Oharaeibacter diazotrophicus: one gene and its partner. Each later gene encodes a partner of the first gene's protein in a complex. Links are inferred from orthologs where the notes say so. Each region holds a gene or a part of one and is shown on either strand. Other genes may lie near its edges.

Region 1 (3,856 bases):
TCCGCGCCGGTTTCCGTCGCTTCGTCCGCTTCGGTCGCTTTCGTCGCCATGTCCGTCTCCGCCGTCGGCCGTCGCGCCGTCCTGCCGCGCCGGGCCTGTCCCGCCATCCGTCCGGACCCGCCGCCTCCGCCCGGAAGCCGCGATCCCGAGCGGTCGCACCACTCGGGAAAATGCCCGTCCAGCCCTTAAACCCGCTTTAACTCTGCCCGGCCGGCAAAACCGACCACGCCACGGGCCCGTGCCAAGCCGAACGAGGGCCGGCCACGATCCCTCGCAACGCCGTTCCGCTTGCGATGGTTCGTCCCGTCCCGTCTCGTCGCGCCCTGGAAAGCCCGATGCGGTCCGCGAGCACCCCGATCCGCGACGTCGTCGGCCGGCCGCCCTCGGGCGACGCGTGGCGCGCATCCTTCGCGCGGGAATGGGGTACCCCTTCCCGGACTCGTCTATGTAGCGAGCGGCGAGGAATCCGCAAGGGTGATTCGCGGCACCGGCGAATCGGCGGCCGGACGCGCCCTCAATGCCACAGCGCCGCCGCCGAGGCGCGCCCGCCGGTGGTGGCGGCGCGGATCGCCTTGGCGGCTTCGGCGAGTTCGGCCTCGCGGCGGGCGAGTTCCTCGCGGCGGCGGGTCAATTCGCGCGCCAGTTCGAAGATGCGCGTCGCCTGCTCCTCGTCGGTGGCCTCTCCCACCGCGGCCATGTCGTGCTCGATGTCGCCGGCGAGCGCGCGCAGCGACAACCGCTCGATCAGGATGTCGAAACAGGTCTCGACGAAGCTCTCCGGCGGGTGGAAGCGCAGGATCGGCAGCCGTTCGCGCAGCTTGTGGCCGCGCGGCGCGGTCACCGCACCCTCGCGCCGCGCCTCGTCGCCGTGGACCTCGTTGAGCACGAAGTAGAAGCGGCCGTCGAGCGCCTCGTAGAAGCTCGACACCGAACTCTCGTCGAGGTCGACGGCGATGCGGTAGAGCGCGCGCTTGAAGTCTTCCAGCGCCTTGACGCGGAACTCGGTGCGCACCAGCCGCTCGATGTTGGCCTCGTAGAGGTCGGGATACTCGACGCAGAGCCCGAGCAGGATGCGTTCGATCGCGGCGAGTTCCGGGTCGTCGGCCGGCCGGAGGTCGACGCCCGCGGCCATCGGCGCCGCGGCCGGAGCGCCGCGCTCGCCGGTCCCCGGCGCGGAACCCGAGCGCGTCCGGCGGTCGTGCGCCCAGAACAGTTCGGACAGCTTGACCCGGAGCGCCAGCCGGTAGCGCCGTGCCACCCTGTCGTCGCGGATCAGGCGGACGAGTTCGTCGACGCGCGCCTCCAGCGCCGCCTTGCGCTCGGGCGTGTCGATGCGCGCGCCGGCGGCCTCGCGCTCCCACAGCACCTCCGACAGCGGGCGGGCCTTGGCGGTCTCGGCCAGGAAGGCCTCGGCGCCGCCGGCGCGGACGACGTCGTCGGGGTCCTTGCCGTCGGGCAGGAAGCAGAAGTTGAAGGAGAAGCCGCTCTTCAGGACGGGCAGGATGCGGTCGATCGCCCGGTGCGCCGCGGCAATGCCGGCGCGGTCGCCGTCGAAGCAGATCACCGGTTCGGGCGCGAGGCGCCAGAGCCGCTGGATATGGTCCTCGGTGAAGGCGGTGCCGAGGGCGGCGACGACGTTGCGGATGCCGGCCTGGTGCACGGCGATGGCGTCGAGATAGCCTTCGGTGACGACGATCGAGCCCGACTTGTGCGCCGCCTCGCGGGCCCGGTGCACGTTGAACAGCATCGTGCCCTTGTGGAAGATCGGCGTCTCCGGCGAGTTGAGGTACTTCGGCTGGCCGTCCGGATCGAGGGTGCGGCCGCCGAAGGCGACGACGCGGCCGCGCTCGTCGTGGATCGGGATCATCACCCGGCCGCGGAAGCGGTCGTAGGACGAGCGGCCGTCCTCCGGCTTGATCAGGAGGCCGGCGGTGACCGCGACCTCCTCGGCGACGCCGTTCTGGACGAGGTGGCGCTTCAGCGCGTCGCGCTCGTCGGACGCCCAGCCGATCCGGAACTCGGCCACGGTCTTCTCGGTCAGGCCACGGCGGATCAGGTAGTCGCGCGCCGGCCGGCCCTCGGGGGCGCGCAGGCGCTGCTCGAAGAACTTCGCCGCGATCTCGCAGGCCCCGGAGAGGTCGACGCGGACCGCCTCGCGCTCGCGCTCGCGCGGATCTGCCTTCGGCAGCGCGACGCCGGCCTCGGAGGCGAGCCGCTCGACAGCCTCGCCGAAGCCGAGCCCCTCGGTCTCGGTGACGAACTTGAAGTGGTCTCCGGTCGCCCCGCAACCGAAGCAATGGTAGATGCCGCGGCGGTCGTCGCAGTGGAACGACGGCGTCTTCTCCTGGTGGAACGGGCAGCAGGCCCAGAAGTCGCCGCGGGCGGGCTGGCTCTTGCGGCGGTCGAAGGTCACGCGCCGGCCGACCACCTGGGAGATCGGCAGCCGGTTGCGGATGTCGTCGAGGACGTGGGGCGGGAAACGCATGGTGCCATCCTACTACCCCGCCGACCCGGCGGCCACTATCGCCGGCGCCACGCCATCCACCGTCACCAGCGGAAGCGCAGGCCGACCGTGGCGTACCGGGATCTGCCGGCGGCACTCGCTTCACCCTCGGGCAGCGCGAGATCGAGTCTCGCGCGATTTTCTTCCCGCCCCCGCGGAGCGACTGCCATGCGGCACCGACCGCGTTCGCACCGGAACAGCAGATCATTGTTTTCATTTGTCTTTTTATCATCTCCCTCGCAGTTGACGGCGCCGCCCGGCTCCCCTATTTTCCGCCGCGCGTGGGACCCGACGGGTCGGCCCGCGCCTTTTCGCACGCGCCGTCGCCCTCGCCGCCCGTTCCGGGTGCGGGCGCGCACGCGGCCTGCGATCCGTCCGCGACCCGGAGGGACCGACCGATGACCGCCACCGCCTGGGAAGAACCGACGCCGACCGCCGTGCTGGTGCTCGCCGACGGCACCGTGATCGAGGGCTTCGGCATCGGCGCGCGAGGGGCCGCGGTCGGCGAGGTCTGCTTCAACACCGCCATGACCGGCTACGAGGAGATCCTGACCGATCCCTCCTACGCCGGGCAGATCGTCACCTTCACCTTTCCGCACGTCGGCAACGTCGGCGTCAACGACGAGGACATCGAGACCGTCAACATGGCGGCGGCCTCGGGCGTGCGCGGCGTGGTGCTGCGCGACGACGTCACCGATCCCTCGAACTGGCGCTCGACCCGCGCCTTCGATACCTGGCTCGCCGCCCGGGGGATCGTCGGCATCACCGGCGTCGACACCCGCGCCCTCACCGCGCTGATCCGCGAGAAGGGCATGCCGAACGCCGTGATCGCCCACGCCGCCGACGGCGTGTTCGACCTCCCCGCGCTGAAGGCGCAGGCGGCGGCCTGGGGCGGGCTGGTCGGGCTCGACCTCGCCAAGGAGGTCACCAACACCCAGAGCTTCACCTGGGACGAGACCACCTGGGAGAACGGCAAGGGCTACGGCCGGCAGACCGAGCCGAAGTACAAGGTTGTCGCCATCGACTTCGGCATCAAGCGCAACATCCTGCGCCTGCTCGCCGACCAGGGCTGCGCCGTCACCGTGCTGCCGGCGACCGCGACCGCCGAGGACGTGCTCGCCCACGAGCCGGACGGCGTCTTCCTGTCGAACGGCCCCGGCGACCCCGCCGCCACCGGCGAATACGCCGTGCCGACCATCCGCGCGGTGGTCGAGACCGGCGTTCCGACCTTCGGCATCTGCCTCGGCCACCAGATGCTCGGCCTCGCCGTCGGCGGGCGCACCGTCAAGATGCACCAGGGCCACCACGGCGCGAACCACCCGGTGATGGACCACACCACCGGCAAGGTCGAGA
Region 2 (7,450 bases), on another replicon or contig:
CCTCCTCCGCGTTGTGCGGATGGGTACCGACCGAGCAGTAGACCGCCGGATGGGCCGCGGCGATGGCGCGGATCTGGTCGAAGCGGCGCACGCGGGTCGAGATCGTCACCATCAGCCCGACACCGGCGGCGCGGGCCCGGCCGATCACGCCCGGAATGTCCTCGGCGAAATCGGGGAAGTCGAGATGGCAGTGGCTGTCGACGATCATGGCGGCGCGGCTTCGGATACTGGGGATGCCGCAGGGACATAGCCCGCGCGATCCGGCCTGTCGAGGGGCGGACGGACAAGCGTGTCACGCGTGCGGGCCGAGGCGGCCGCGGTCGTCCTCGCCCTTGCGCCGAGGCCGTTCCAGGCCGACCGGCAACGGCAGAATCTCGATACCGCCGTCGCCCGCAGCCGAAGGACGAACGTGTCGACGGCGGCCGCCTCACGGCTGCGCTGGGCGGCGCGTCCGTTCGGCGCGTTCGTGCCAACTCTCGCCGTCGTGGCGCGTGACGAAGCCGAGCCGCGCCGCGGCGAGGCGGGCGTCGTAGATGCGGTCGATGCCGGCCGCGGCGAGGTCGCCCCAGCGCTCCGGCGCCCAGTCGAGCGCGGGATGGCGCCGCGCCAGCACGGCGAGCGGATCGCGCGCGAGGTCGTCGGCGTCCTCGGGACGCAGGCGGGTACGGGCCGCGATCACGAACACGCCGCCGGCCGAGACCCGCGTCGCGCGGACAAGCGCACGGGCGGCGTCGGCGGCCGACAGGCCGCGCCAGAACCGGTGCCAGACCCTGAGGCGCGGCGGTTCGGGGAAGCAGCGGGCGAGGCGCAGCACGGCGGTGCCGCCGGGAAACGCGCCGTCGGCGGCCAGGACCAGCCGCTCGGCCTCGAGTTTGGTCTCGTCGTAGACGTCGCGCGGGATCGGCTGCAGCGCTTCGGTGACGTGAACCGCCGTGCCGGGCCTCGCCATCGCCGCACCGAACACCGAGGTCGAACTGGCGAGGACGAAGCGACGCGCCCCGGCCCGGCGTGCCGCCTCCAGCACCGCGGCGGTGCCGTCGACGTTGACGGCGTGGAAGTCGGCCGCGCTCGCCCGGCCGACGTCGGGGGCGTGCAGGCCGGCGAGGTGGATCACCGCGTCGATCCCGGCCGTCGCCTCCGCCAGCAGCCGCCGGTCGAGCACGGACCCGACCGCGGACGTCCACGGCCCCGGGCGGAGGTCGATGCCGCGCCGGGCGCCTAGGCGGGCGGCGACCCGTGCGCCGAGCAGGCCCGACGAACCGGTGACGAGCACCGGTGCGCCGGCGTCGGGCCAATAGGGCAGATCGCCGGCCGGCGGAGCGGGGATGCCGGGCATGGCGCGGTCGTGGCCGGGCGGCGCCAGCGCGCGCGCCAGCGTCGCCCCGATCGGGGGGCGGGAGAGGAAGGACATCGGCGGAGGATCCGGCTCGGCGGGGAACGGCGCGATCTTCGCCGAGCACCGGCGTCGCCGCCATGGAGTTCATTGGGCCGAGGCTGTAGGAAAACTACATGGACGTCCTCTCCCGTGTTCACCTCAACGGCCTCAGGGCGGTCGAAACCGCCGGACGCCTCGGCTCGATCGCCCGGGCGGCGGCGGCGCTCGGCGTCTCGGTCGGCGCGGTGAGCCAGCAGATCCTGAAGACCGAGCGGCAGCTCGGCCGCGCCATCTTCGTGCGGACGGCGCGCGGCCTCGAGCCGACCGCGTTCGGGCGCGAACTGCTCGCCGGCCTCGGCGACGGCTTCCGGGCGCTCGCTGCCGCGGTCGCGCTCGCCGAGCCGACGCCCGCGGACCGGTTGACCGTGTCCGTGCCGCCGGTGCTGGCGGCCAAGTGGCTGGTGCAGCGCCTGCCGGCCTTTGCGTCCGCCCATCCCGGGCTCGACCTCCGGATCGACGCCTCGACCGCGCTCGCCGACCTCGACGGCGCCGACGTCGACGTCGCGATCCGGGTCGGGCGCGGCGACTGGCCGGGCGTGCGCGCGACCCGGATCGTCGATCAGGTCATCTTCCCCATCTGCGCGCCCGGCCTCGCCGCGCGCCTCGGTGCGCCGACCGACCTCGCGGGCGTGCCGGCGATCTGCGACCACCGCACGCTGGTGCGCTGGACCGACTGGCTCGCGGCCGTCGATCTCGACGAGGACATCGTCACCCGCGGCCCGACCTTCTCCGACGCCGCGCTCTGCCTCGAGGCCGCCGCGGCCGGCGCCGGCGTCATGCTGGCGTGGCAGACGCTCGCCGCCGACGCGCTCGCCGCGGGCGCCGTCGTCGCGCCCTTCCCGGTCGCGGTGCCGACCGGCCTCGCCTATTGGTTCGTCGCCTCGCGCAGCCGCCCGCTCCGCCCGGTCGAAGCCGCCTTCCGCGACTGGCTCGCCGACGCTTTCGCCCCGCTCCGCCCCGACGCGTTCGCCGCCGCACTCGCCGGCTCGGTTGCCGGGTGATGCCATGACGAACGGCGAACCGTCGGTCGGGCGTCGTGAACGTCCCTCTTTGCCGCGCGGAACAAAAGTGGTACATTGACAGGACTCCGACGGGCCCTGGAGTCAATGCGTCGCGGCGCTTTTCGACCCTTTGTGGCCGCGGGGATGCGCTCGGCTGTGAATCGCGCGCATAGCTCGACGTCGCCTGTTCCACCCGCCGATCCGGGCGTTAGAACGGGATCCCCGTTTCGGACGCCCGTCCCAAGAGACCCGCACGAGCCCATGGTCGCCCCGGCCCGCAAGATCGAAGACGCCACCGCCCTCGCCCGCAGCGCCCCCCACAACATGGAGGCCGAGCGGCAGCTGTTGGGCGCCATGCTGATGAACAACGAGACGTTCTTCCGCGTCTCGGACTTCCTGGAGGCGGTGCATTTCTACGTCGAGCCGCACCGGGCGATCTACGAGAAGATCGGCCAGCTGATCCGGGCCGGCAAGGTCGCCTCGCCGATCACGCTGAAGACCTTCTACCCCGCCGACGCCCAGATCGCCGAGATGCCGGTGACGCAGTATCTGCTGCGTCTCGCCTCCGAGGCGACCACGATCATCAACGCCGAGGACTACGGCCGCATCGTCCACGACCTCGCGGTCCGGCGGAACCTGATCCGCATCGGCGAGGACATGGTCAACATCGCCTTCGACGCGCCGATCGACATGCCGCCGCGCGCGCAGATCGAGGACGCAGAGCGGCGGCTGTTCGAACTCGCCGAGACCGGGCGCTACGAGGGCGGCTTCCACACCTTCTCCGACGCGCTGCGCGACGCCGTCGACATGGCGGCGGCCGCCTACCAGCGCGACGGCCACCTCTCGGGCATCTCGACGGGCCTGCGCGACCTCGACGCCACCATGGGCGGCCTGCAGCGTTCGGACCTGATCATCCTCGCGGCCCGTCCGGCGATGGGCAAGACCTCGCTGGTCACCAACATCGCCTACAACGTCGCCGCCGCCTACGAGGCGGCCGAGCAGCCCGACGGCACGATGAAGACCGTCAACGGCGGCATCGTCGGCTTCTTCTCGCTGGAAATGTCATCCGAGCAGCTCGCCACGCGTATCCTCGCCGAGCAGACGGAGATCTCCTCGTCCGACATCCGCCGCGGTTCGATCGACGAGCACCAGTTCTCCAAGCTCGCCGCCGCGGCGCAGTACATGCAGACGCTGCCGCTCTACATCGACCACACCGGCGGCATCTCGATCGCCCAGCTCGCCGCCCGCGCCCGCCGCCTGAAGCGCCAGCGCGGCCTCGACCTCCTGGTGGTCGACTATCTCCAGCTGCTGTCCGGTTCGGCGCGCTCGCAGTCCAACGGCCGCGTCCAGGAGATCACCGAGATCACCACCGGCCTGAAGGCGCTCGCCAAGGAGTTGCAGGTGCCGATCGTGGCGCTGTCGCAGCTCTCCCGTCAGGTCGAGAACCGCGACGACAAGCGCCCGCAGCTCGCGGACCTCCGCGAATCCGGCTCGATCGAACAGGACGCCGACGTGGTCGTGTTCATCTACCGCGACGAGTACTACATGCAGGGCCGCAAGCCCAAGGAAGGCACCGAAGAATTCTTCAAGTGGCAGGCCGAGTTCGAGCAGGTCCGCGGCAAGGCCGAGGTCATCATCGGCAAGCAGCGCCACGGACCGACCGGCACGGTGCAGCTCGCCTTCCACGCCCAGTTCACCCGCTTCGCCGACCTCGCCCGCGAGGACTACCTGCCCGAACGGATGGAGTGATCGAACACGCTCGGCCGCGTCGTCGTCCGGCGTGTCACCGCCCGCAGGAATAGCCGGTGTCGCGCAGCGGCTCGGCGAAGACGAGATCGGCGCCGCCACCGGCGTCGGCGATCTCGAGCACCAGCTTGCGCCGGATCGCGTCGGCGAACTGCTCGCGGCCGGTGACCTCGACGACGAAGGCACCGGGGCCGCCGATCACGCAGCGGGCATAATAGCCGGCGAGCCCGCGACTGCCGTCGGTGCCGCCCGCCCCGCTCTTCAGCGCGATCGGCAGGCCGTTGACGACGATGCCGAGGCCGAGCACCTGGTCGCGCGTGGCGGCGACCGGCGGGCCCATGTTGTTCGGCCCGTCGCCGGAGATGTCGACGACGCGGCGGAGACCCACGTAGCCGTTGCCGGGGAACAGCTGCGCCGCCGCCGTGAGCCCGCCGGAGATCGACGTGCCGCGCATGGTGCCGACCGGCGCGGCGGCGAGGCGGGTGGCAAAGCCTTCCGCCGCCGCGGCGCCGTCGATCAGCGTCCACGGCACCACGACGCGCTGGCGGTCGGTGCCGGCCCACTCCACGTAGGCGAGTGCGATGCGCCCGCCGAGACCGCCCTCGATCGCCGCCAGCACCTCCGGCGAGCGGATCGCGGCGACGTAGCCGGCGCGCTGCAGCTCCTGCTCGTCGCGGTCCATCGACCCGGAGACGTCGACCGCGAGCACCAGTTCGAGGTCGACCCGCTCTTCGGCGCCGGCCGGAGCGGCGGCGGCGAGGCAGGTCGAGGCCAGGGCCGCCGCGGCGAGCCACGCGGAGCCGGGGAACGGAGCACGCACCATCGCCGGGCCTCCTTCCGTGCGGAGGCGCCGCGTCCGAAGACCGGCCGGCGGCACCCCGATCCGACAGGGTCCGCCCGGAAATCTGAATCGGAGATGAACCGGCGGTGCACAACGACGGCCCTCGCAACCGCGAGACGGCAGCCCCGCGGTGCGGTTCGGACGGCCGCGAGCCGTTGGAACCGGCGCCGGACAGGGTTCCGCCGGCCGGCGCCCCCGATCACATCAGGCCGTGTTCGACCATCCACGCCGAGGCGATCGCCGCCTGGCTGCGCGAATTGATGTTGAGCGTCTCCAGGATCTTGCCGACGTGGGCCTTCACGGTGGCCTCGGAGATCCCGAGCTTGTAGGCGATCTGCTTGTTGAGGAGGCCGTCGCCGAGCAGCAGGAACACCTTCATCTGCTGCGGCGACAGCTGGGCGACCAGCGCGATGCGGTCGATCACCTCCTGCGGCACCGCCGAGGGGTTCTCGCCGAGTTCGGTCGCGGTGCCGCCCTCGAGGATCGCGACGATGGCGGCGATGAACACGTCCTCGCCGGCGCGCTTGCCGACGAAGCCCTTGCAGCCGATCTCGAGGCAGGACTGGGCGAGCTGCTGGCTGGCGTTGGAGGAATAGACCACCACCATCGCCTCGGGCGCCAGCGAGCGCACCCGCTTCAGCGATTCCAGGCCGCGCATGCCGGGCATGACGAGGTCCGTGACGACCAGGAGGTCGGCGCCGCCGTCGGTGACGGCGTCGCAGAGTTCGTCGTAGTTGGTCGCGAGCAGCGGCTGCTTGGGCAGGCCGAGACGCTTCTTGAGGAGCCGCGCGACCGACGACTGGATGATCGGATGATCGTCGGCGACCACGACGGTCCAATTGCCGCCGGGCGCTGCGATGTCTTGGTCGTCCGTCGTACGGCTCATGCGCGTTTCCGTCCCGCTATCCGATTCGCCCGCTCGGTCCGGAGACTCTAGTCGTCCCGACCGGGCGATGCGACAGCATCGTATCAGTGTCGCGAAGTCCCGAGTCGCCGGAACGTCGCATTCCCGATATCACATGTTGGGATAGTTCGGACCACCCGCACCTTCAGGCACCGTCCAGTTGATGTTCTGGTTGGGATCCTTGATGTCGCACGTCTTGCAGTGGACGCAGTTCTGCGCGTTGATCACGAAGCGCGGAACCTCGGTACCCTCGGTGACCCACTCGTAGACACCGGCCGGGCAGTAGCGGGTCGACGGGCCGGCGAAGGTGCCGAGCTCGGAGACACGCTGCAGCGCGGCGTCCTTGACCTTCAGGTGGACCGGCTGGTCCTCCTCGTGGTTGGTGTTCGACAGGAACACCGACGACAGCCTGTCGAACGAGATCTTGCCGTCCGGCCGCGGATAGGCGATCGGCTTGTAGGTCTTGGCCGGCTTCAGACTGGCGGCGTCGGTCTTGCCGTGTTTCAGCGTGCCGAAGGGCGACCAGCCGGTCAGCTCGTTCAGCCACATGTCGAGCGCGCCGAGCGGGATGCCGGCCAGCGTGCCGAGCTTCGACCACAGCGGCTTGACGTTGCGGACCTTCCAGAGGTCGCGGCCGATCTCGGAGGCGCGCCAGCCGTGCTCGTAGGCGAGCACCTCGTCGTGCTTGCGGTTGCGGCCGAGCTGCTCGGCGACCGCGTCGGCCGCCTGGATGCCCGAGAGCACCGCGTTGTGGCTGCCCTTGATGCGCGGCACGTTGACGAGGCCGGCCGAGCAGCCGAGCAGCGCGCCGCCCGGGAACACCAGCTTCGGCACCGACTGGAAGCCGCCCTCGGTGATGGCGCGCGCGCCGTAGGCGATCCGCTTGCCGCCCTCGAAGGTGTCGCGCACCAGCGGGTGCTGCTTGAAGCGCTGGAATTCCTCGAAGGGCGAGAGATAGGGGTTCTCGTAGTTGAGGTGCACCACGAAGCCGACGGCGACCTGGTTGTCCTCGAGATGGTAAAGGAACGAGCCGCCGCCGGTGCTCCAGCCGAGCGGCCAACCGAACGAGTGCTGGACGAGGCCCGGCTTGTGCTTGGCCGGATCGATCTGCCACAGCTCCTTGAGGCCGATGCCGAACTTGGCCGGCTCGCGGCCGGCGTCGAGGCGGAAGCGGGCGATCAGCTCCTTGGCCAGCGAGCCGCGCACGCCCTCGCCGATCAGCGTGTACTTGGCGCGCAGTTCCATGCCGCGCTGGAAATTCGGGCCCGGGGTGCCGTCCTTGTGCACGCCCATGTCGCCGGTGGCGACGCCGACCACGCGGCCGGCCTCGTCGTAGAGCACCTCGGCGGCGGCGAAGCCCGGGTAGATCTCGACGCCCATCGCCTCGGCCTTGCCGGCGAGCCAGCGGCAGACGTTGCCGAGCGAGACGACGTAGTTGCCGTGGTTGCCCATCAGCTTGGGCATCGCCCAGTTCGGCAGGCGGGCGTAGCCGGCGGGGCCGAGCAGGTAGAAGCGGTCGTCGG

What was found.
Region 2: the proteins of dnaG (region 1) and EDD54_RS02890 are in contact, whole or in part, in a crystal structure (PDB 2R6A), measured with the Geobacillus stearothermophilus proteins. The link is inferred for Oharaeibacter diazotrophicus from one-to-one orthologs. Residues at the interface, in WP_049624496.1 of Geobacillus stearothermophilus: Lys456, Leu457, Leu458, Pro459, Ala460, Asn463, Ala464, Leu467, Leu535, Leu536, Ile537, Ala538, Gln544, Glu545, Asp548, Tyr549, His552; in WP_033016901.1 of Geobacillus stearothermophilus: Ser13, Glu15, Ala16, Gln18, Glu91, Leu92, Asp94, Ala95, Val96, Pro97, Thr98, Ala99, Ala100, Asn101, Tyr104, Tyr105, Ile108.

What each region holds. Positions count from the first base shown.
Region 1 is NZ_SNXY01000010.1:408,168-412,023, reverse strand. Bases 1-2,960 are described here. They hold dnaG (DNA primase), read right to left. Parts: upstream 2,486-2,960; coding sequence 515-2,485; downstream 1-514. Other genes in these bases: carA (glutamine-hydrolyzing carbamoyl-phosphate synthase small subunit), read left to right, coding at 2,902-2,960; rpoD (RNA polymerase sigma factor RpoD), read right to left, coding at 1-50. Also shown: more of carA, read left to right, coding at 2,961-3,856. UniProt on the Escherichia coli protein: RNA polymerase that catalyzes the synthesis of short RNA molecules used as primers for DNA polymerase during DNA replication.
Region 2 is NZ_SNXY01000006.1:575,472-582,921, reverse strand. What follows is about bases 2,052-4,941. They hold EDD54_RS02890 (replicative DNA helicase), read left to right. Parts: upstream 2,052-2,697; coding sequence 2,698-4,185; downstream 4,186-4,941. Other genes in these bases: EDD54_RS02885 (DUF1194 domain-containing protein), read right to left, coding at 4,220-4,941; EDD54_RS02895 (LysR substrate-binding domain-containing protein), read left to right, coding at 2,052-2,436. Also shown: EDD54_RS02905 (TatD family hydrolase), read right to left, coding at 1-208; EDD54_RS23140 (NAD-dependent epimerase/dehydratase family protein), read right to left, coding at 428-1,411; more of EDD54_RS02895, read left to right, coding at 1,510-2,051; more of EDD54_RS02885, read right to left, coding at 4,942-5,005; EDD54_RS02880 (response regulator), read right to left, coding at 5,223-5,909; EDD54_RS02875 (electron transfer flavoprotein-ubiquinone oxidoreductase), read right to left, coding at 6,039-7,450. UniProt on the Escherichia coli protein: The main replicative DNA helicase, it participates in initiation and elongation during chromosome replication. Travels ahead of the DNA replisome, separating dsDNA into templates for DNA synthesis.